One region of the Arthrobacter sp. AD-310 genome, then DNA from elsewhere that is predicted to be linked to it. Evidence: riboswitches for the same ligand, from Rfam matches in the RefSeq annotation. Region 1 holds a riboswitch; each other region holds the start of a gene.

Evidence for each region. A riboswitch is a leader RNA that binds a small molecule or an ion and turns the genes downstream of it on or off. The one in region 1 is predicted to bind S-adenosylmethionine.
Region 2: it holds a riboswitch for S-adenosylmethionine, as region 1 does, so the genes downstream of both, ACYQ1Z_RS04500 (aminotransferase class V-fold PLP-dependent enzyme) here and metX (homoserine O-acetyltransferase MetX) in region 1, are expected to answer to the same signal.
Region 3: it holds a riboswitch for S-adenosylmethionine, as region 1 does, so the genes downstream of both, ACYQ1Z_RS10270 (DUF1737 domain-containing protein) here and metX (homoserine O-acetyltransferase MetX) in region 1, are expected to answer to the same signal.

What each region holds. Positions count from the first base shown of each region.
Region 1 covers NZ_BAAHNO010000042.1:19,164-25,316, reverse strand. Annotated here, with positions in the region: gene ACYQ1Z_RS19345 (HNH endonuclease signature motif containing protein) at 1-500, opposite strand, end outside; gene ACYQ1Z_RS19340 (VOC family protein) at 704-1,342, opposite strand; SAM riboswitch class IV at 1,510-1,625, shown strand; gene ACYQ1Z_RS19335 (bifunctional o-acetylhomoserine/o-acetylserine sulfhydrylase) at 1,670-2,995, shown strand; SAM riboswitch class IV at 3,105-3,220, shown strand; gene metX (homoserine O-acetyltransferase MetX) at 3,233-4,348, shown strand; gene ACYQ1Z_RS19325 (MFS transporter) at 4,602-5,984, shown strand; gene ACYQ1Z_RS19320 (zinc-dependent alcohol dehydrogenase family protein) at 6,071-6,153, shown strand, end outside.
Region 2 covers NZ_BAAHNO010000007.1:82,327-88,479, forward strand. Annotated here, with positions in the region: gene ACYQ1Z_RS04485 (fluoride efflux transporter FluC) at 1-204, opposite strand, end outside; gene ACYQ1Z_RS04490 (metal-dependent transcriptional regulator) at 212-925, opposite strand; gene ACYQ1Z_RS04495 (class I SAM-dependent methyltransferase) at 972-1,730, opposite strand; gene ACYQ1Z_RS04500 (aminotransferase class V-fold PLP-dependent enzyme) at 1,846-3,264, opposite strand; SAM riboswitch class IV at 3,302-3,415, opposite strand; gene hisN (histidinol-phosphatase) at 3,575-4,387, opposite strand; gene rsgA (ribosome small subunit-dependent GTPase A) at 4,445-5,560, opposite strand; gene aroA (3-phosphoshikimate 1-carboxyvinyltransferase) at 5,544-6,153, opposite strand, start outside.
Region 3 covers NZ_BAAHNO010000014.1:82,763-88,915, reverse strand. Annotated here, with positions in the region: gene ACYQ1Z_RS10285 (DUF1905 domain-containing protein) at 580-903, shown strand; gene ACYQ1Z_RS10280 (O-succinylhomoserine sulfhydrylase) at 900-2,108, opposite strand; gene ACYQ1Z_RS10275 (rhodanese-like domain-containing protein) at 2,109-2,519, opposite strand; gene ACYQ1Z_RS10270 (DUF1737 domain-containing protein) at 2,516-2,794, opposite strand; SAM riboswitch class IV at 2,808-2,921, opposite strand; gene opgC (OpgC domain-containing protein) at 3,173-5,641, shown strand; gene ACYQ1Z_RS10260 (hypothetical protein) at 5,733-5,987, opposite strand.

The DNA.
Region 1 (6,153 bases):
ACCAGCGCGGCCGCAGCGGGGTGGTCCAGGGCCTCGGTTTCGTCCGCGAAAATCCGGGCCTGCTGCCAGGACATGACCCCGGTGGACAGGGCTTCGATGACCGGCGGCAGCCCACACACCTGCCGGGACTGGGTCACGAACGCGGACGCCGCCCCGGAACTGATGGTCAGGATCCCGGCGATCTCCTCGATGGTCGACATCTCCGTGTAGGTCCGCTCGTGCAGGGGCGCATCCGGCGGTGTCATCGCGTGCTGCAGGTCCAAGGCCCCGGACGCGTCCCGGGCCTGAAGCGCCGACAGCTGGGCCTGCAGCTTCTTTGTCACGCCCAAGCGTTCGAGCCTGAGTTCGTAGGCCCGCTGCAGCACATCAACCCCGTCCCCGGCTACAGCCGGAGTTCCGGCAGAGGCGAGGGCGGCGTCTTCAGCGGTAAGCGCGGCGAGAGCAGCAAAAGAGGCGTGAAGTCCTTCCATCACTGCCGCCGTCCCTGCGCCGTTTCCCATACCAACATCATCGGTGGAGGCACTGACATTTTCGTCGGCCGGCGTCCTCACAGGCAGCCGCAAGAAAACCGGCGGGAAAATGGATTCGGCCGCTATCGGCAAGTGACGCCGTTGTCACAAGCTGATAGCGGCCGAAGTGTTGCGCCGGGCGGTGGACGCCCGGCTGCCCTGGTCGGGCTGTACCGGACCAGGGCAGGGAGGCGTCAGATGGTGACGGCCCCGTTAGCGGTTTCGAACGTGACCGAGAGGATGCCGGGGGTGCCGTGCGGGGCAACCCACTCAACAGCAACATCCTCCAGCGGCTTTTCCACCGGTTCACCCAGCCACTCGGTTACCCGCGAGGCGGAGCCGGCAATGGTCAGGCAGCTCATCTTGATGTTGCTCTCGTAGGCGTTGGACGGGTGCAGCGACGGATCGCCCTCCCACTTGAGCATGTACGGCACCTGCGGATCGGCGATGAGGCCGAGGATGCCAATCTGCTTCCACACCAGTTCGCGGCCGTCCGGGAACTTGCGGTTGCCGTTGACTGCCGCGCGGCCAAGGCGCTCTTCGAAGGGGGCAAGGTCGTCCACTTCGACGCACCAGCCCATCCAGCCGCCACCGGCCGCCGAGCGGGCACGCACTGCCTGCCCGAAGGGCGCCTTGTCCGATGCCGGGTGGTCCAGGACCTCCACGACCTCAAGGTACTTGTGGCCCGCGAGCGGGATGATCATATTCCGGGTTCCGAACCGGGGGTGTACCCCGCCTTTCACTGCCTCAACGCCGAGGGCAGAGGAAATACGTTCGGTTGTGGCCGCGAGGCCATCTTGTTCACAGGCGTAAGAGACGTGATCCATGCGCATGCCATCATCTTGGCACTTTGTGATCAGGCTCTCAGCTTAGGGTTGCCTTACCGGGATTTTCCGAGGCCAGGCCCTTTCCGGCTGCCCGGGGAGCGGTAATAAAGCTGCCGGACCATGTTCGTCACAATGCTGTCCGGCGCGCGACCGAAGTTCCTACACTGGGCTCAGGTCATGAGTGCCAGCGCCAAGCCCCGGCTCGCTGGCCGGCAACCCTCCTTCCGCGGTGGGGTGCCCCGGGTGAGGACCGGGCTGTCCGGTAACGGCCGGATGGCAAGCGCGGCCCGAGGTGCTCCCAGCATGCCGGGCCCATGTCAAAGGAGCCTTGAAATGTCCAACGGTTGGTCCTTCGAAACCCGCCAGATCCACGTGGGCCAGGAACCGGACGCCGCCACCGGCGCCCGTGCACTCCCCATCTACCAGTCCACTTCCTTTGTGTTTCCGAGCGCCGAAAGTGCTGCGAACCGCTTCGCGCTGGCCGAGCTTGCTCCGATCTACACCCGCATCGGCAACCCCACGCAGGACGCCGTTGAACAGCGGATCGCAAGCCTGGAAGGCGGCCTGGCCGCGCTGCTGCTCAGCTCCGGGCAGGCGGCGGAGACGTTCGCCGTCCTGAATATCGCAGAAGCCGGTGACCACATTGTCGCCAGCCCCAGCCTCTACGGCGGCACCTACAACCTGTTCGCGCACACCCTAAAAAAGTTCGGCATCTCCGTCACCTTCGTCGAGGACCCCGACAACCTCGACCAGTGGCGCAACGCAGTCCGGCCCAACACCAAGCTGTTCTTCGGTGAGGTGGTTTCGAATCCACGACAGGACGTCCTGGACATCGAGGGCGTTTCGGCGGTGGCCCATGAGGCGGGTGTGCCCCTGATAGTGGACAATACCCTGTCCACGCCGTACCTGATCCGCCCGCTGGAGTGGGGTGCTGACATCGTGGTCCATTCGGCAACCAAGTACCTCGGCGGCCACGGTGCGGCGATCGCCGGCGTCATCGTGGACTCCGGAAAGTTCGATTTCAGCAAGGACCCCGAACGCTTCCCCGGCTTCAACACCCCCGATCCCACCTACAACGGCCTGGTCTACGGCCGGGACCTCGGCGAGGGCGGGGCGCTGGGAGCCAACCTGTCATACATCCTCAAGGCCCGTGTCCAGCTCCTGCGGGACCTCGGTTCGGCTGTGTCACCGTTCAACGCCTTCCTGATTTCCCAGGGCCTGGAGACCCTGAGCCTGCGCGTGGAGCGGCACGTGGCCAACGCCACCGAGGTTGCCCGCTGGCTTGAAGCGAGGAACGACGTCGAGTCGGTCGCCTACGCAGGGCTGCCCTCCAGCCCCTGGTACGAACGCGGCAGCAAGTATGGTCCCTTGGGCACCGGCGCGATTGTCGCCTTCAACCTCGCCGGTGGCGCCGAAGCGGGGAAGCGGTTCGTCGACGCGTTGGAGCTGCACTCCCATGTTGCCAACATCGGCGACGTCCGCTCCCTGGTCATCCACCCGGCGTCGACCACGCACAGCCAGCTCACCCCCGAACAGCAGGCGGCCGCCGGAGTCGCACCCGGACTGGTCCGGCTCTCGGTGGGCCTGGAGCATATCGACGACATCCTGGCCGACCTTGAGGCCGGCTTCCGTGCCGCCAAGGAGGCGCCAGGCGCCTGAGCAGGTAAATCACGACGGCGGCCGGTCCGGCAGGCGGGCGGCAATCCGGGAAGTCATAACCAGTCACACTCTTGGCCCGGAGCGGGTGGTGTTTCGTACACTCGAACCAGGTCATGAGTGCCAGCGACAGCCCCGGCTTGCTGGCCGGCAACCCTCCTTCCGCGGTGGGGTGCCCCGGGTGAAGACCTGGCCTGCCGGTCATCCGCCGGTGGGCAAGCGCGTAGAAGAGGTCTTGCCATGACGGTTACCGTCGCCCGTACCACCGTTCCCGAACACGGAATTGTCCGCTATGCCTCCATCGGCGGGCTGGAGCTCGAAGGCGGCGGCTACCTGCCGGATGTCACGCTCGCCTACGAAACCTGGGGCACGCTCAACGCTGACGGCAGCAACGCCATCCTGATTGAACACGCCCTGACCGGCAGCACCCACGTCACGCGCGGTGACAGCGACGAAGAAGGCTGGTGGGAACAGCTGGCAGGCCCCGGCGCGCCGGTAGATACCGAACGGTTCTTCGTAGTGTCCATCAACATCGTCGGCGGTTGCTACGGGTCTACCGGCCCGTCGTCGCCCTCCCCGGACGGCAGCCCGTGGGGTTCCCGCTTCCCGCTGGTGACGCTCCGGGACAGCACCGTTGCGGAGGCACGGCTGGCGGACCGGCTGGGGATCCGCAGCTGGTACGCGGTCCTCGGCGGCTCGATGGGCGGGGCCCGGGCCCTGGAGTGGGCCATCACCTACCCCGGGCGCGTGCAGCGGTGCGCAGTCATCGCCGTTGGTGCCGCCAGCACGGCCGAGCAGATCGCCTTCGCGCAGGCCCAGACCCTTGCCATCCGCCAGGACCCGCACTTCAATGGTGGCGACTACTACAACGGGCCCTTCCCCGAAAGCGGGCTGGCCCTGGCGCGCCGCATTGCGCACATCACCTACCGATCCGCCGCGGAGCTCGACGGCAGGTTCGGGCGGGCACCCCAGGCACCTGAGTCTCCCTTGCAGGGTGAAGTACTGGCGGCGCGGGGCCGGTACCAGGTCGAGAGCTACCTTGACCACCAGGGCAAAAAGCTGGTGAAGCGTTTCGACGCCAACAGCTACATCGCCCTGACAGAAGCGCTGATGAGCCACGATGTCTGCCGGGGCCGCGGCACCCTCGCCGAGTCGCTTGCCCGCTCGGATGCCCGTTTCTTCGTGGCCGCCGTGGACTCCGACCGGCTCTACTTCCCTTCCCAGTCCCGCGAGCTTGCAGAGGCGCTCCCGGGGGACGTGGACGTGCACCTCATCAAAGCCCCGATCGGGCACGACGGCTTTCTCACCGAGATCGGGCAGCTGGGCGCACAGCTTCGCTGTCACCTCTTGCCCTGAGGATGCAGCCACCCGGACCTGGGAGGCGCGCCGGCACTGAGGGAAAAACCGGACGCTTTGCGGGTCTTTCCGCGCCCTGCCGTGCGCACACCGAACGATTGTGCAATTTTGCACACCGCTTCTGCGGTATTCGCCGTTGAGCTCCCAGCTTCCCCGAGGAATACTCATGTGAATCTGCGGTTTTGTTATGCAAATCACAAAACCGCCATCCGGTCCCATGTGGTGTCGACGAAGACGCCAAAGGAGTTCACTAATGAGTACGGAACGCTCCGCCGCAGGGCGGCTCGAGGAAACCGACGTCAAAGCTTCAGGCCTCAAGAAGGTCGTCACGGCCTCCATGGCAGGCACGGTCGTGGAATGGTATGAGTTCTTCCTCTACGCGTCGGCCGCCACGCTCGTGTTCGGCAAGACGTTCTTCCCCAATTCGGGTACAGAGCTGGACGGCATCATCGCCGCCTTCGTCACCTATGCCGTGGGCTTCGTTGCCCGGCCCATCGGGGGCATTGTCTTTGGCCACTTCGGCGATAAGTTCGGCCGCAAGCAGCTGCTCCAGTTGAGCATCATCATGGTTGGCGTCGCCACCTTCCTCATGGGCTGCCTGCCCACCTTCGCCGAAATCGGCTACTGGGCCCCGGCGTTGCTGGTCTTCCTGCGGTTCGTGCAGGGCTTCGCCGTCGGTGGTGAATGGGGCGGCGCCGTGCTGCTCGTCGCCGAGCACAGCCCCAGCCACTCGCGCGGGTTCTGGGCCAGCTGGCCGCAGTCCGCAGTTCCGATGGGGAACCTGCTTGCCACGGGTGTGCTGTTCACGCTGTCCTCCACGCTGTCCCAGGAAGCCTTCCTCGGCTGGGGCTGGCGCGTGGCGTTCTGGCTGTCTGCCGTGATCGTGATCATCGGCTACTACATCCGCACCAAGGTCCAGGATGCGCCGATCTTCATCGAGGCACGCAAGGAAGTCACCGCGGAAAAGAAGGGCTACGGCGTCGCCGAGGTCTTCCGCCGTTACCCCCGCGGCGTCTTCACCGCGATGGGCCTCCGGTTCGCCGAGAATATCCTCTACTACCTTGTGGTGACATTCTCCATCACCTACCTGAAGGTCGTCGTCCAGACTGACACCTCCCGCATCCTGCTCCTCCTGCTGGTGGCACACTTCATCCACTTCTGCGCCGTCCCGCTGGTCGGCAAGCTCTCCGACACCTTTGGCCGGCGCCCCGTCTACATGGCAGGCGCAATCCTCGGCGGGACCTGGGGATTCTTTGCCTTCCCCATGATGGACACCGCCAACGACATGGTCATCCTGGCCGCCATCACCATCGGCCTGCTCTTCCATGCGCTGATGTACGCGGGCCAGCCGTCCATCATGGCGGAAATGTTCCCCACCCGGATGCGCTACTCCGGCGTATCCCTGGGCTACCAGGTGACCTCGATCGTGGCCGGTTCACTGGCCCCGATCATCGCCACGGCGCTGCTCAGCAACTTCAAGTCCTCCACCCCGGTGGCCCTGTACCTGCTGGGTGCCTGCATCGTGACCGCAGTATCCGTGTTCTTCCTCAAAGAGACGAAGGGCATCTCGCTGCACGACGTGGATGCCGCGGATGCCAAGGGCACCGCAGCGCTCCTCGCTGCCAACAAGAAGTAGCAAGCCGCCAGGCGGCACGAGCCAAGGCAGCTGCCCGGATCCGGGCAGTTGTGCGTCCCACGATCCAGCCACAGCAAGGAGCTGCCATGCGAGCCGCTGTCCTGTACAACACCGTTCCCTCAGGAGCCAGGTACTCCGAGGCACGCCCCCTTGTGGTGGAGGAGCTGGA
Region 2 (6,153 bases), on a different contig from region 1:
TGTCCGCGGCCGTGCGATCCACAGCGTGGTCAGTGTGGCCAGCACAAAGCTCCCCGCCACGTTGATGCACAAGGTAGTCCACGGCACGGCGTTCGCCTGGTCCGGAAAGGCAAGTCCGAGGCCGTAGCGCAGTTCACTGCCCAGCAGGCCGCCGGCGGCAACCGCCAGCCACGCCCGCGCAGGAGGTATCCCGCGCGGTTTCATCCGGTCATCAGCCTTCCCCCAGGACGCAGCCTGGATGGGGCTGGTCGCTGTGGACCCACAGGGCGGAGGTGATTTCGTCGGCGAGGTCATAGTCGCGGGTGCGGCCGGAGTTGCGGATGCGGACCACGAGGGCGCCGCCGAAGGGCCTGCGGCCCACCACTTCGACCTCCGCGTCGAGGTCGATCTGTTCTGCGGAAAGATAACGCAGCAGGTCCGGGTTGTCGTCGCTGATGCGGGTGATCCGGCCCGTGTGGCCTTCATCCAGCGCCCCCATGAGGTGGGCGCGGGGCATCAGGACTGTGCCATCGGCGGTGGGAATCGGGTCGCCGTGCGGATCCCGGCTGGGGTCGCCGAGCTTGGCGGCCACCCGTTCAATAAAGGTGTCGGACACTGCGTGTTCCAGCAGTTCGGCCTCGTCGTGGACCTCGTCCCACCGGTACCCCAGTTGCTGGACAAGGTAGGTTTCGATCAGGCGGTGGCGGCGGACCATGCCCAGTGCCAGCCGCAGCCCGGCGTCCGTGAGGGTGATGGCGCTGTAGGGTTTGTGGTCAACCAGTCCCTGGTCCTTCAGCTTGCGGACCATTTCAGATACGGACGAGTTAGCCACCCCGAGCCGCTGCGCCAGCTGGGAGGACGTGATGGGTTTGTCCTGCCATTCGGTGAACGAGTAGATGACCTTGACGTAATCCTCGATCGAGGAGGAGGGCGCGCTGGTCTTCACAGGACCAAGCCTACCGGCTGCCCCGGAAGTGCGTCGGCTGGCCGGGTCATACTTTGACGGCCCGCCACGACAACGTCAGGTACGGCAGTTCCAGGTCCTCGTCCACGCCGTGCCCCAGGTGTTCGTGAAGGTACCAGTCGAGGTTGGCCAGGACCTTGGCGCGGGTGGCCTCGCCTGCGCGGAGGTAGTAACTGCGTGACTTGGTGAGCTCGATCAGGTCTGAGGTATTAACAGCGTCCTGCCAGTGGGTGACATGGCCTTCGAGGTCTGTGAATTCCGGCCCGACCAGCGGCCGGTGTCCGGGCTTGTAGACGTCGCCGGCGTGCATGATCCGGGAAAGCCGGTGCACCCAGGGGACGGAGGTGTCCAGCTGGTTCCAGACAAGCCCCAGCGTGCCGTGCGGGCGGAGGACGCGGGCGAGCTCGGTGCTGGCCGCCAGGGCGTCGCACCAGTGCCAGGCCTGGGCCACGGTGGCGACGTCGAAGGCGGCTTCAGGCAGGCCAGTCGCCTCGGCGGTCCCCAGGACGGCCCTGGCCGCCGGATAGTGGGCCCTGAGCTGCTCAAGCATGTCCGCGGAGGGGTCGACGGCGGTAACCGCCAGGCCGCGGTCCAGCAGCAGTTCGGTGAATTTTCCGGTTCCGGCGCCAACGTCGAGGGCATCGTGGGCGCCGGCAGGCACGAGCCACCGGGCGCTTTCTTCCGGGTAGCCGGGCCGGACCTTCTGGTAGTGCCTGCCGCCGTCCTGGAAGCTTTGGCCGAGCTCCCGGCGTCGCCCATGATCAAGCCTGGGCCCACCCCGAACCACGTGCGGCCTCCTTCAGTCCATGCCTTGCGGTTTCTTTCGAATTTACCGCATGGATTGGCGGAAGACCGTGGCCCCGACGGTCGGCCCGGGCAGCCGGGCCCCGGACGTCGGTGGCTCAGTTATCGGTGCAGGGTGCGGCGCCGGCGGTTCCCGGGGTGTTGGGTGCCCAGTGCGGGTAGGTGCGGGTGTCGTTGGCCGGAACCCAGCGTCCGGCGTCCACCACGTAGTCCCAGCCCAGGCCGTCGCTGCGCAGCTTGGCGATGCCGGCGAGGAGCCGCTGCACGTCCTCAAGCCGGGACCCGACGCCGAAGCTTGCCCGCAGGGAACCGGACGGCAGGCCCAGCCGCTTCAGCAGCGGGTGGGCGCAGAAGCGCCCGTCCCGCAGCCCGACACCGTGCTCAGCCGACAGGTAGGCCGCAACCAGGCCGGCGTCGTAGCCTTCGACAGAGAAGTTCACCACGCCGATGGTGTCCGTGTCCGCGTTGGTGTCCTTGAAGATCTGGTGGACTGTGACGCCCTCGATGTCCTGCAGGCCCTCCACCAGGAAGGAACGGATTGCTGACTCGTGGGCATGCCAGCGCTGCTGGTCCAGGTCCGCGATGACCTGGGTGGCGCGTGCCAGCGTGGCGGCACCGAGGACGTTCGGTGAGCCTCCCTCGTGGCGCGCCGGGCCGGTGGCCCAGCTGACGCCGTCGAGCCGCGCTTCCTTGACCGCGCCGCCGCCGGCGAGGTGCGGAACACCGGCGTCGAGCCAGTCCGGACGCCCTACCAGGACGCCCGCGCCGAACGGCGCGTAGAGCTTGTGGCCGGAGAAGGCGACGTAGTCGACGTCGTCGGCGCTGATGTCGATGCGCCGGTGCGGCGCCAGCTGGGCCGCGTCCACCACAATGCGTGCCCCGTGCCGGTGTGCCAGCGTGGCGAGGGTACGGATGGGAAGGATTTCGCCGGTGACGTTGGAGGCACCGGTGATGGCCAGCAGGCTGACACCGCCCTGTTCCAGCTCGGCCCGGACGGACTCGATGGTGCCGGCAATGGTGTCGGCGGCCACGATGCTGCGGTGGGGGACTCCCTGCCACGGCAGGAGGTTGGCGTGGTGCTCGATGTCCAGGTACAGCACGTCTCCGGTGGGGCGTCCGTCCGTAAGCGGCAGGCAGCCGGCGAGGAGGTTAAGGGAGTCGGTGGTGTTCCGGGTGAAGATGACGGAATCGTCGGCGCGGCCGCCCACGAAGTCCCTGACGATGCTTCGGGCGTTTTCGTATACGGAGGTGCTGATCTGGGACGCGTACCCGGCGCCGCGGTGCACGCTGGCGTAGTAGGGCAGGACCTCGTTCAGGTAGGCGGACACCACGGAGAGGGCAGGGGCGGATGCGCCGTAATCGAGGTTGGCGTACCGGACGTGGCCGCCGGAGATGAGCGGCGCCTGGATTTCGGCGCCGGTGACGGCGGCGAGGGGGCGGCCGGCGATCGCCTGGCGCTCATCAAAGGCAGCGCCGGCTGCAAGGGTGGAGTTGGGGGAGACGATGGCAGTTGTCACAGAGACCTCACTTCAGGACAGGACTCCGGCATCAGGGAATCCGCGCTTGCCGTATCCGCTCCGGACCGGCCTGGTCGTCACCCGGGGCACCCCACCGCGAATGGAGGGTTGCCGGCCAGCAAACCGGGGTTTTGCGCTGGCACTCGTGACCTGGTTAAGAGCGTAGGACATGGACCGGCCAGGTATGAAGCCGGCCCGTTTGTTAAGGGAATTGTTACGCCCTGCTGGAATAGTTGCGTTTTCTCGAAGATCACGACGGCGGCCGCCCCCTTTTGGGGTCGGCCGCCGTCAGTTGTTCGGTGGGGAGGTCCTAGAGCAGGTCGTCCAGCCCCGGGTTGAGCCGCTGCAGTACTTCCGAGTGCAGGATGGAGTTGGTGGCCAGGGCGTTGCCGCCGAAGGGGCCGTCCTCGCCCTCAAGAGAGGTGAACCGGCCGCCGGCCTCCACCACGATCGGGACGAGGGCCGCCATGTCGTAGAGGTTGAGTTCAGGTTCGCAGGCAATGTCCACGGAGCCCTCCGCCACCATGCAGTAGGACCAGAAGTCACCGTAGGCGCGGGTCCGCCAAACGGCTTCGGTCAGGCCCAGGAATTCGTCGAGGTTTCCGCGCTCCTTCCAGCCGCCCAGGCTGGAGTAGGACAGTGATGCGTCCGACAGGGTGGAGACGTCGGACACCCGGAGCCGCGTGGCCGCGGCCAGCGAACGGCCCATGTAGGCGCCCATGCCCTTGGCGGCCCACCAGCGCTTCCCCAGGGCGGGCGCGCTGACGACGCCGACCACCGGCTCGCCCTCGTCCACGAGCGCGATGAGCGTGGCCCAGACGGGAACACCGCGGACAAAGTTCTTGGTCCCGTCGATGGGGTCGATAATCCATTGGCGTGAACCGTGCCCGGTGCTGCCGAATTCTTCGCCGAGCACTGCGTCTCGGGGCCGGGAGCGCGAGAGCTGGCCGCGGATGGCTTCCTCGGCCGCCTTGTCCGCGTCGGTGACCGGCGTCAGGTCGGGCTTGGTCTCCACGTGGAGGTCCAGTGCCTTGAAGCGGCTCATGGTCTGGTCATCCACGGAGTCGGCCAGGACATGGGCCAGGCGCAGGTCGTCGTTGTAGCTCGAAGCGGGTTGGATCATGGTTCCAAACTACCGTCTGCCGGCGGTCCTGCCGGGAGGTGGGCCGTGCCGGTGACCCTAGTTGACGCTGCCGAGCTCCTTGGCGTCCTGGCCTTCCTCCCGGGGATCGGCTCCGAGGAGCCTCCGCAGGGACGCCAGCCGGGCGGGCCCGGTGGGGCCCGCATGGCCCTCCTCCACCCAGGCGTCCAGGCCGCAGTCCACTGCCGTAGCGGTGTGCTTGCACCCGCGTTCGCAATGGTCGGTGCCGGGGGACAGGTCGGGGAAGGAACGCAGGATCCGGTCCGGATCGACGTGGGCGAGGCCGAACGAGCGGATGCCGGGGGTGTCGATAATCCAGCTGCCGGGCGGCGCGTCGGCCAGGCGCAGTGCGAGCGCCGATGACGAAGTATGCCGGCCACGTCCGGTCACGGCATTAACGCCGCCCGTTGCCCGTTCGGCACCGGTCAGGGCGTTCACCATCGTCGACTTGCCGACGCCGGAGTGCCCCAGCATCACGGTGACCTTTCCGTCCAGGTAGGAACGGAGTTCGCCGACGGCGGCGCTGTCCAGCCGCGCGGAGAGCCCGTCGTCGGAGCGGGCGTCGATCCCCGACGCCTGCAGGTCTGCGGTGCGGCTGATGATGACCGGCAGGTCCAGGTGTGTGTAGTTGGCCAGGAGTTCCGCGGGGTCCTTGACGTCCGCCTTGGTGACCAGCAGGATCGGGTCGATGCCGGCGTCGTACGCCGCCACGAGCGCCCGGTCGATGAAACCCGTGCGCGGCTCGGGGTTGGCTGCGGCGACCACGATCACCAGCTGGTCCGCGTTGGCCACGACCGCGCGCTCCACGGGGTCGGTGTCATCGGCGCTGCGGCGCAGCAGGGTCTTGCGGTCCTGGATTTTGACCAGCCGGGCAAGTGTGTGCGGGTCTCCCGAAACGTCGCCCACGAGGGACACGAAATCGCCGGCCACCACCGGGTTGCGGCGGAGTTCCCGCGCCCGTGCTGCGACCACCGTTCGTTCGTCCCCGGAGTCCTCGCCCACAACGGCGGTGTACCGGCCCCGGTCGACGGTGATGATGCGTCCGGTGACGGCGTCGTCGTGGCTCGGCCGGTCCTTGGTGCGGGGCCTTGACCCTTTCTTGTTGGGGCGGACCCGGACGTCCGACTCGTCCCAGGAGTCAGTGCGCCGGACCATCGCAGGAACCTTCCGACCCGCCGTCGGACTCTTCCTGCGGTGCGCCTCCCTGTGCCAGCATGTCCGCCCAGAGCCGGGGGAAGTCAGGCATGGTCTTGGCCGTGGTGGCGATGTCCTCGACCTGGACGCCTTCGACGGCGAGGCCCAGGATCGCTCCGGCGGTGGCCATGCGGTGGTCGGCGTAGCTGTGCACGACGCCGGCGTGCAGGCGGGCGGGGCGGATAACCAGGCCGTCACTGGTTTCCTCGGCATCCCCGCCGAGGCGGTTGATTTCGGTGACCAGGGCGGCGAGCCGGTCCGTCTCGTGGCCGCGCAGGTGGGCGATGCCGCTGAGCCGCGAGGGCCCCGAGGCCAGTGCACAAAGGGCGGCCACCGTGGGAGCGAGTTCACTGGTGTCGGCAAAATCGCCGCCCTTGACCTCCGGCCCGCCGGTGACAGTGAGGACCCCGTCGGCCAGGGATACCGTGGCGCCCATGTCCGCAAGGATGCTGCGCCAAAGGTCGCCCACCTGCTGGGTCTGCTCTGGCCAGCCGGGCACCCGGACGGTCCCGCCGGAGGCCAGCGCCGCGGCCAGGAACGGGCCGGCGTTTGAA
Region 3 (6,153 bases), on a different contig from region 1:
TACTCCGCAGGCGACGGAGCGTCAACGGCCAACCCGGCTGCCAACAGATGGATCCCTTTCGTTCCGGTGTCAGGTGAGTGCCGGTTCCGGGTCTTTGTAGGGGTCCGGGGGCAGGGTGATGGGCATGGTGTGGAGGATGTCCCAGGCTTCGTGGTCGGGTGGGAGGTCGTCCTCATCGATCAGGTGGTGCCCCGGTGATTCCTGGAATGATGGGTCCTCATCCGTGAACGGCTCATCCGTGAATGCCCAGGGCGGGGCCTCGCGGAACGGACACGGCTCATCCGGGCCTGCCCCTGATACAGGTGCAGGTGCAGGTGCAGGTGCGGGCAGCGCACCATCCAGTGGCGGGCTTGATCCGTCGTGGGGTAGGAGTCCGGGTGGCCAGTGGGGTGGTTGCCAGTCCTGGTGTTCGCTGGCGTAGTACCGGCCCGCTGGTGAGATCCAGCCGGGTGGTTCGTCCCGTGGGTTTCGACAGGCTCAACCACCGGACCGGGTTTCGGCGGGCTGCACCATCGCCCGACCCCACCGGCCAGCCGCCATACCGTGGCGCCGCTGAAGGCGGCGTGCCATACTCGGCGCGTGACGCCGTCGTACGTTTTTGAAGCCGAGCTGTGGCTTTACCCCGGTGAAGCGGGCTGGCATTTCCTGACCCTGCCGCCGGATGTGGCGGACGACATTGCCGAGCAAGACGTGGGCAGCAAAGCCTTCGGTTCCGTGAAGGTCACCGCGGACATCGGCGGGCATAGCTGGCAGACATCGCTTTTCCCGGACGCCAAAGCCGGCTCCTACCTGCTGCCGGTGAAGAAGGCGGTTCGGACTCAAGCCGGAATCAGCGCCGGGGACCGCGTCGAAGTCCGGCTGGAACTCCAGCCGGACGGCACACAGCCAGAGGTAACTGGCTAGATCTGCTTCAGCGCCTGTTCCAGGTCGCGGATAAGGTCGTCGGCATCCTCGAGGCCCACGGACAGCCGCACCACGGCGTCGCTCAGGCCGATGGCAGCACGGCCTTCAGGACCCATCGCGCGGTGCGTGGTGGTGGCAGGGTGGGTGATGAGGGACTTCGAATCGCCGAGGTTGTTGGAGATGTCGATAATGCGCAGCCCGTCCAGCAGCGCGAACGCGGCCTCCTTGCCGGAGCGGCCGCCGGAAGGGGCAAGCTCGAGCGTCAGGACCGTACCGCCGGCCTTCATCTGCTTGGCCGCCAGCTCATACTGCGGGTGCGACTTCAGCAGCGGGTACTTCACCCAGCCCACAGCGGGCTGCTGCTCCAGCCACTCGGCCAGGCGCAGGGCCGTGGCGGAGGAGTGGTTGACGCGCAGCGCCATGGTCTCCAGCCCCTTTGTCAGCACCCACGCGTTGAAGGGGGAGAGGGACGGCCCGGTGTGGCGCATAAGCTGCTTGACCGGACCATCGATGTATTCCTTGGTGCCCAGGATGGCACCGCCCATGACCCGGCCCTGGCCGTCGATGTGCTTGGTGCCGGAGTAAACGATGACGTCCGCGCCGAGCTGCCCGCAGCGCTGCAGCAGGGGCGTGGCAAAGACATTGTCGACGACGACGGTCGCCCCGGCGGCGTGCGCAAGTTCGCTGACTGCCGCGATGTCCACGATTTCCTGCATCGGGTTGGACGGGGACTCGAAGAAGACCGCAGTCGTAGGCTGGGACAGCGCCTCGCGCCACTGTTCAAGGTCCGGGCCGTCCACGAAGACCGTCTCCACGCCCCAGCGCGGCAGGATTTCGTTCAGGATCACGAAGCAGGAGCCGAACAGGGAACGGGCGGCGACCACCCGGTCACCGGCACCCAGCAGGGCACCCAGGGCGGTGAAGACGGCGGACATGCCCGACGCCGTAGCAAAGCACGCTTCCGTTCCCTCAAGCAGGCGGAGCCGCTCCTGGAACGTGGCCACCGAGGGGTTGCCGTAGCGGGAGTAGACGAAGCGCTCGTCCTCACCCGTGAAGGCCCGCTCGGCAGCGGCCGCGGATTCGTAAACGAACCCCGAGTTGAGGAACACCGGCTCCGCGGTTTCCTGGAAGTTGGTACGGTCCAGCCCGCCGCGGACGGCCTGGGTGTCGGGGCTCCAGCCGGCGGCGTCTTGGTTGAAGGTCACTTAGTTCTTTCCCAGGTTCGTAGGCAGGCCGCGGTTCTTCCAGCCGTTGACGGTGCGTTCGCCGTAGCGGTCGGGCTCACCCTCAAATCCCTCGAGGATGTTGTAGGACGTGAAGCCGGCCTGCGTGGCAGCGACGGCAGCAGCGATGGAGCGCTGGCCTGAGCGGCAGAGGAACAGCAGTTCGGTGCCGCGGTCTTCCGGGGCCTGCTGGCTCAGGTCGGTGATGAAGTCCGGGTTGGGAATGCCGCCGGGGAACGTCCACTGGATGAACAGCGGATCGTTGTCCGTTGCCTTGGTGTCGGGAATACCGATGTGCGCCCACTCGCCTTCGGTGCGCACGTCGACCAGGATGGCGCCCTGCTCGAGCTTGGTCCAGGCTTCCTCGGGAGTGATGTCTCCTGCGTAGCTCATGCGTGGCCCTCACCATCGAAGTCGAGGTCCTCGTTGGACGCTTCGAGGTTGTCCACGGCTGTGGCGACGGCGGCGTCTGCCGAAGCAATGGCTGCCGGCAGGACGATAGCCTGGGCAACGATGACGCTGGTGCCGTTGAAGGTGGCAGCGGGGCTGCCGTGCAGCACGTACCCTTCGGCCAGGGCGGTTGAGATCCGCTCACAGAATTCACGGTTGTCCGGGCCGCTGATAAGGCGGTAGGACAGCTTTTCTTCAGGGGCAGGCGCGTCAGACACGACGGATCTCCTTCACTCACGCTTGCAGCTCGAACGGTCGATATGCCGAGTATTCACCTGAGGCACCCCGCCGCGGAAGGAGGGTTGCCGACCGGCCAGTCAGGGCTTGGCGCCGGTACTCATTACTCCCCAAAAACGTAACATCTGGCACGGACAGCCGCACCGCCGTCGCCGTCATGTTCCGTAACTGAAGCGGAAGCGCTGCCGGAGCCGGTGCCGACGGCTTCCTGGAGGGAACGTCCGACGGCGGTATCACCGCAGGTGGGCGGGCTTTTCTTTCCCCTCGCGGCCTGCCCGGCCGATACAGTTCATACGGGGCAGTTCTTACGGGGCACCGCCCCGCCACTGAACATCAGCACCGGGGGGGTACCGATCAGTATGCCAACTGCCACGCCTGGGCGCCGCACCAGCCCATTTCCCGTCTCCCGCCTTCGCGTGGCCCGGGCGTTCCTTGCGGCCCTGCTGGTGGCGCTCATCGCCGCAGCACTCCCGAACGGACCTGCCCGCGCGGCCGAACCCCTGGCGGACGAAGGCAAGCCGCTGCTCGGGGCGGTCCTCGAATGGGGCGAGGACACCGCTGCCGGGTTTGCCGAGCGCCTCGGTGCGTCCCCGGCGGTTCTTGGGCACGATATCGCCTTCCCCTACCGCCCGTCGGAGGAGAACGACCTGCGGGAGTTCCTGCAGCAGGCGTCATTGCAGGGCTCCCACGCCATGCTGACCGTGAAGCCCACGGTGCCGCTGGACCAGATCGACGCCGCGGCCGCCGAATCGTTCGCCGGCCGGGTGCGGGACCTGACAGGGCGGTTCAAGGGCCAGGTCCTGGTCCGCTTCGCACCGGACATGAACACCAGCTGGGTGGACTGGGGCCAACAGCCCGCCACGTACCGGGACGCGTTCCGGGCGGTGTCAGCCGCGTTCAAGGAGTCCGACGGCGGCGCCGTCCTTGTGTGGGAGCCTTACCTGGGCGCGGACTACCCCTTCGACCGGAACCGTAACGCGCCAGCCTCCGGCAGCGACGGCTTCGCCTTGCTGGACACCAACGGCGACGGCGTATGGGACGGTGCAGACAGCGCCTACGAGCCGTTCTACCCGGGCGACGACGCGGTGGACTGGGTGGGCCTGTCGGCCTTCCACGACGACACCGCCGGCGGGGCCGCCGTCAATACCGTTCCGCGCGCCGGAGAGCTGCAGGAGATGCTCACATCTTCAGGCGGAGAAAACTTTTACGGGACCTATTCGGCCGGGCGGGACAAACCGTTCCTGCTGCAGACCGCTGCGTTCTACAGCCCCGCTTCGGGTGGGGCGCCGGAAGCGGACATCAAGCTCGGCTGGTGGGACCAGGTGGTCGGCACGGCCACCTCCGAGGCATTCGCCAAGACGGCCGCCGTCGTCTGGGACGAGCGGACCAGCACCCGGGACACCGGCGTCGCGAGCATCAACTGGCTCCTCACCGGCAGCCCCGGGATCGCCAAGGGCGCCCTGGACAGGCTCGAGTCCTCACCCATGGTTACCGGGCCGGTCACCGACGTCACCGCCGGGGCTGGTTACTCTCCGGCGAACACACTGACCGGCGCCGCCGCGTGGTCCGTGGCCGCTGCGCTCCTCATCCTGCTGGTGGCGCTCTGGCAGATCCCGCGCAGGGTGGATGCCGCCACGGCATGGGGATATGGGGAGCCGTCCAAACGCGATTCCCGGGTGGACCTGCTCCGCGGGCTGGCCATCGTGTTCGTGGTGGTGAACCACCTGGGCATGACATCACTGTTCCAGATCCTCACCCAGGAGGCAGTGGGCTTCGTCTCCGGCGCTGAGCTTTTCGTGCTGTTCTCCGGCCTTGTAGTGGGCATGGTCTACGGACCCAGAGTCAAGGAAGACTTCGGGACCGTTGTGGACCTGACATCCAAACGCGCCGGCAAGCTCTACCTGACCGCCCTCATTGTCCTGCTGGCCGTCTTCCTGGCCTCCCTGCTCCCGGTCTTCCGCACCGACGCGCTCACTACCTTCGTGGACCAGGGAACCGGCGGCGCAGGGCATGACGGGGCCGGCCGGACGTACGACCTCTACGCCGGCATGGAATCGATCTTCCAGTTCCCGGTGCCCCCACAGGTCCTGCCCGCCATCCTGCTCCTGCAGTTCGGGCCGTGGCAGTTCAACGTGATGGGGCTGTACGTGGTGCTGCTCCTGGTGAGCCCGCTGATCCTGTGGGCGCTCAACCGGGGGAAGGCCGTGTGGGTTCTGGCCGCAACGCTGGCGCTGTATGCGGTCGGCACGAGCACCCGGTTCCGGCTCCTGCCCTCGCAGTTCGAGGATTCGTTTCCCCTGCTGGTGTGGCAGGTACTGTTCGTGATCGGGCTGGTGGCCGGCTACCACCGCCGGGCCATCGTGGCGTGGCTGGCGGCCAGGACCTGGGTGGTTGCCGCCTGCACCGGCCTGGCTTTCCTGTTCGCCTTCCTGTCCTGGGGCAACCCGTACCTGGCCAATGGATTCGACCTGCGCGTCGCCATCGTTCCGGACACGGTGTACAGGAACCTTTATGATGCCTTGTTTGCCCGGACCTACCTGGAGCCCGGCCGGCTGCTCAACGTGCTGGTCCTGGTGGTGGCGGCCTACGCGTTCCTCACGGCTTACTGGAAGCCGGTGCAGCGGGCGTTGGGGTGGTTCCTCATTCCGCTGGGCCGCGCAACCCTGTACGTGTTCATCATGCACGTGGTGCTGATCGCCGTCGTCGCGAACATCCCGGCCCTGCAGCAGGAAAACATCCTGCTCAATACCGCTGCCTACGCCGTAGTCCTGGGGCTGCTGTGGGTGATGGTCAGGACTAAATTCCTCTTCCGGATCATCCCTACGTAGCCCTGCAGTTCAGGCGCGGCCTACCCTGCGCCGTAGAAAGACGTGAACCGCCGGCGGTCCGCCGGCGGTTCACGTTGCCCTGTCCCAGGCGCTAGACCAGGCCCGGATAACTGGTGAGGATGTAATCGGTGGCCGCCGGGCCCTTCATCCGGAGGCCGTTGTGGTCAGGGTTGAACCGGTCTTTCATGGCAGACCAGAAGCTGTCCTCTGCGCTGACCGCCTGCTGGTTGATGAAGCACCAGCTGATATAGAGCCCATAAAGACGGTCGCGGTTGAGGGTGTAATCGGAGGCCCGGTCGCGGTAGGTGGCTTCCTCGAGAAAAATATCAAACTGCGAATGTGCCATAACGGCGTCCCTTCGCTAAAAGTGCGTGACGCTGCCGTATTGCTCCAGCAGCGGACCTCAATGCCTTGCACGGGGGCAATGGAGTGTGACTGGGCCCTTTCAGAAAAAACCGGGACCCCAAGCGGCGCTTATCCTTATCTACACTGTAGACTTTACGCGTAGACTA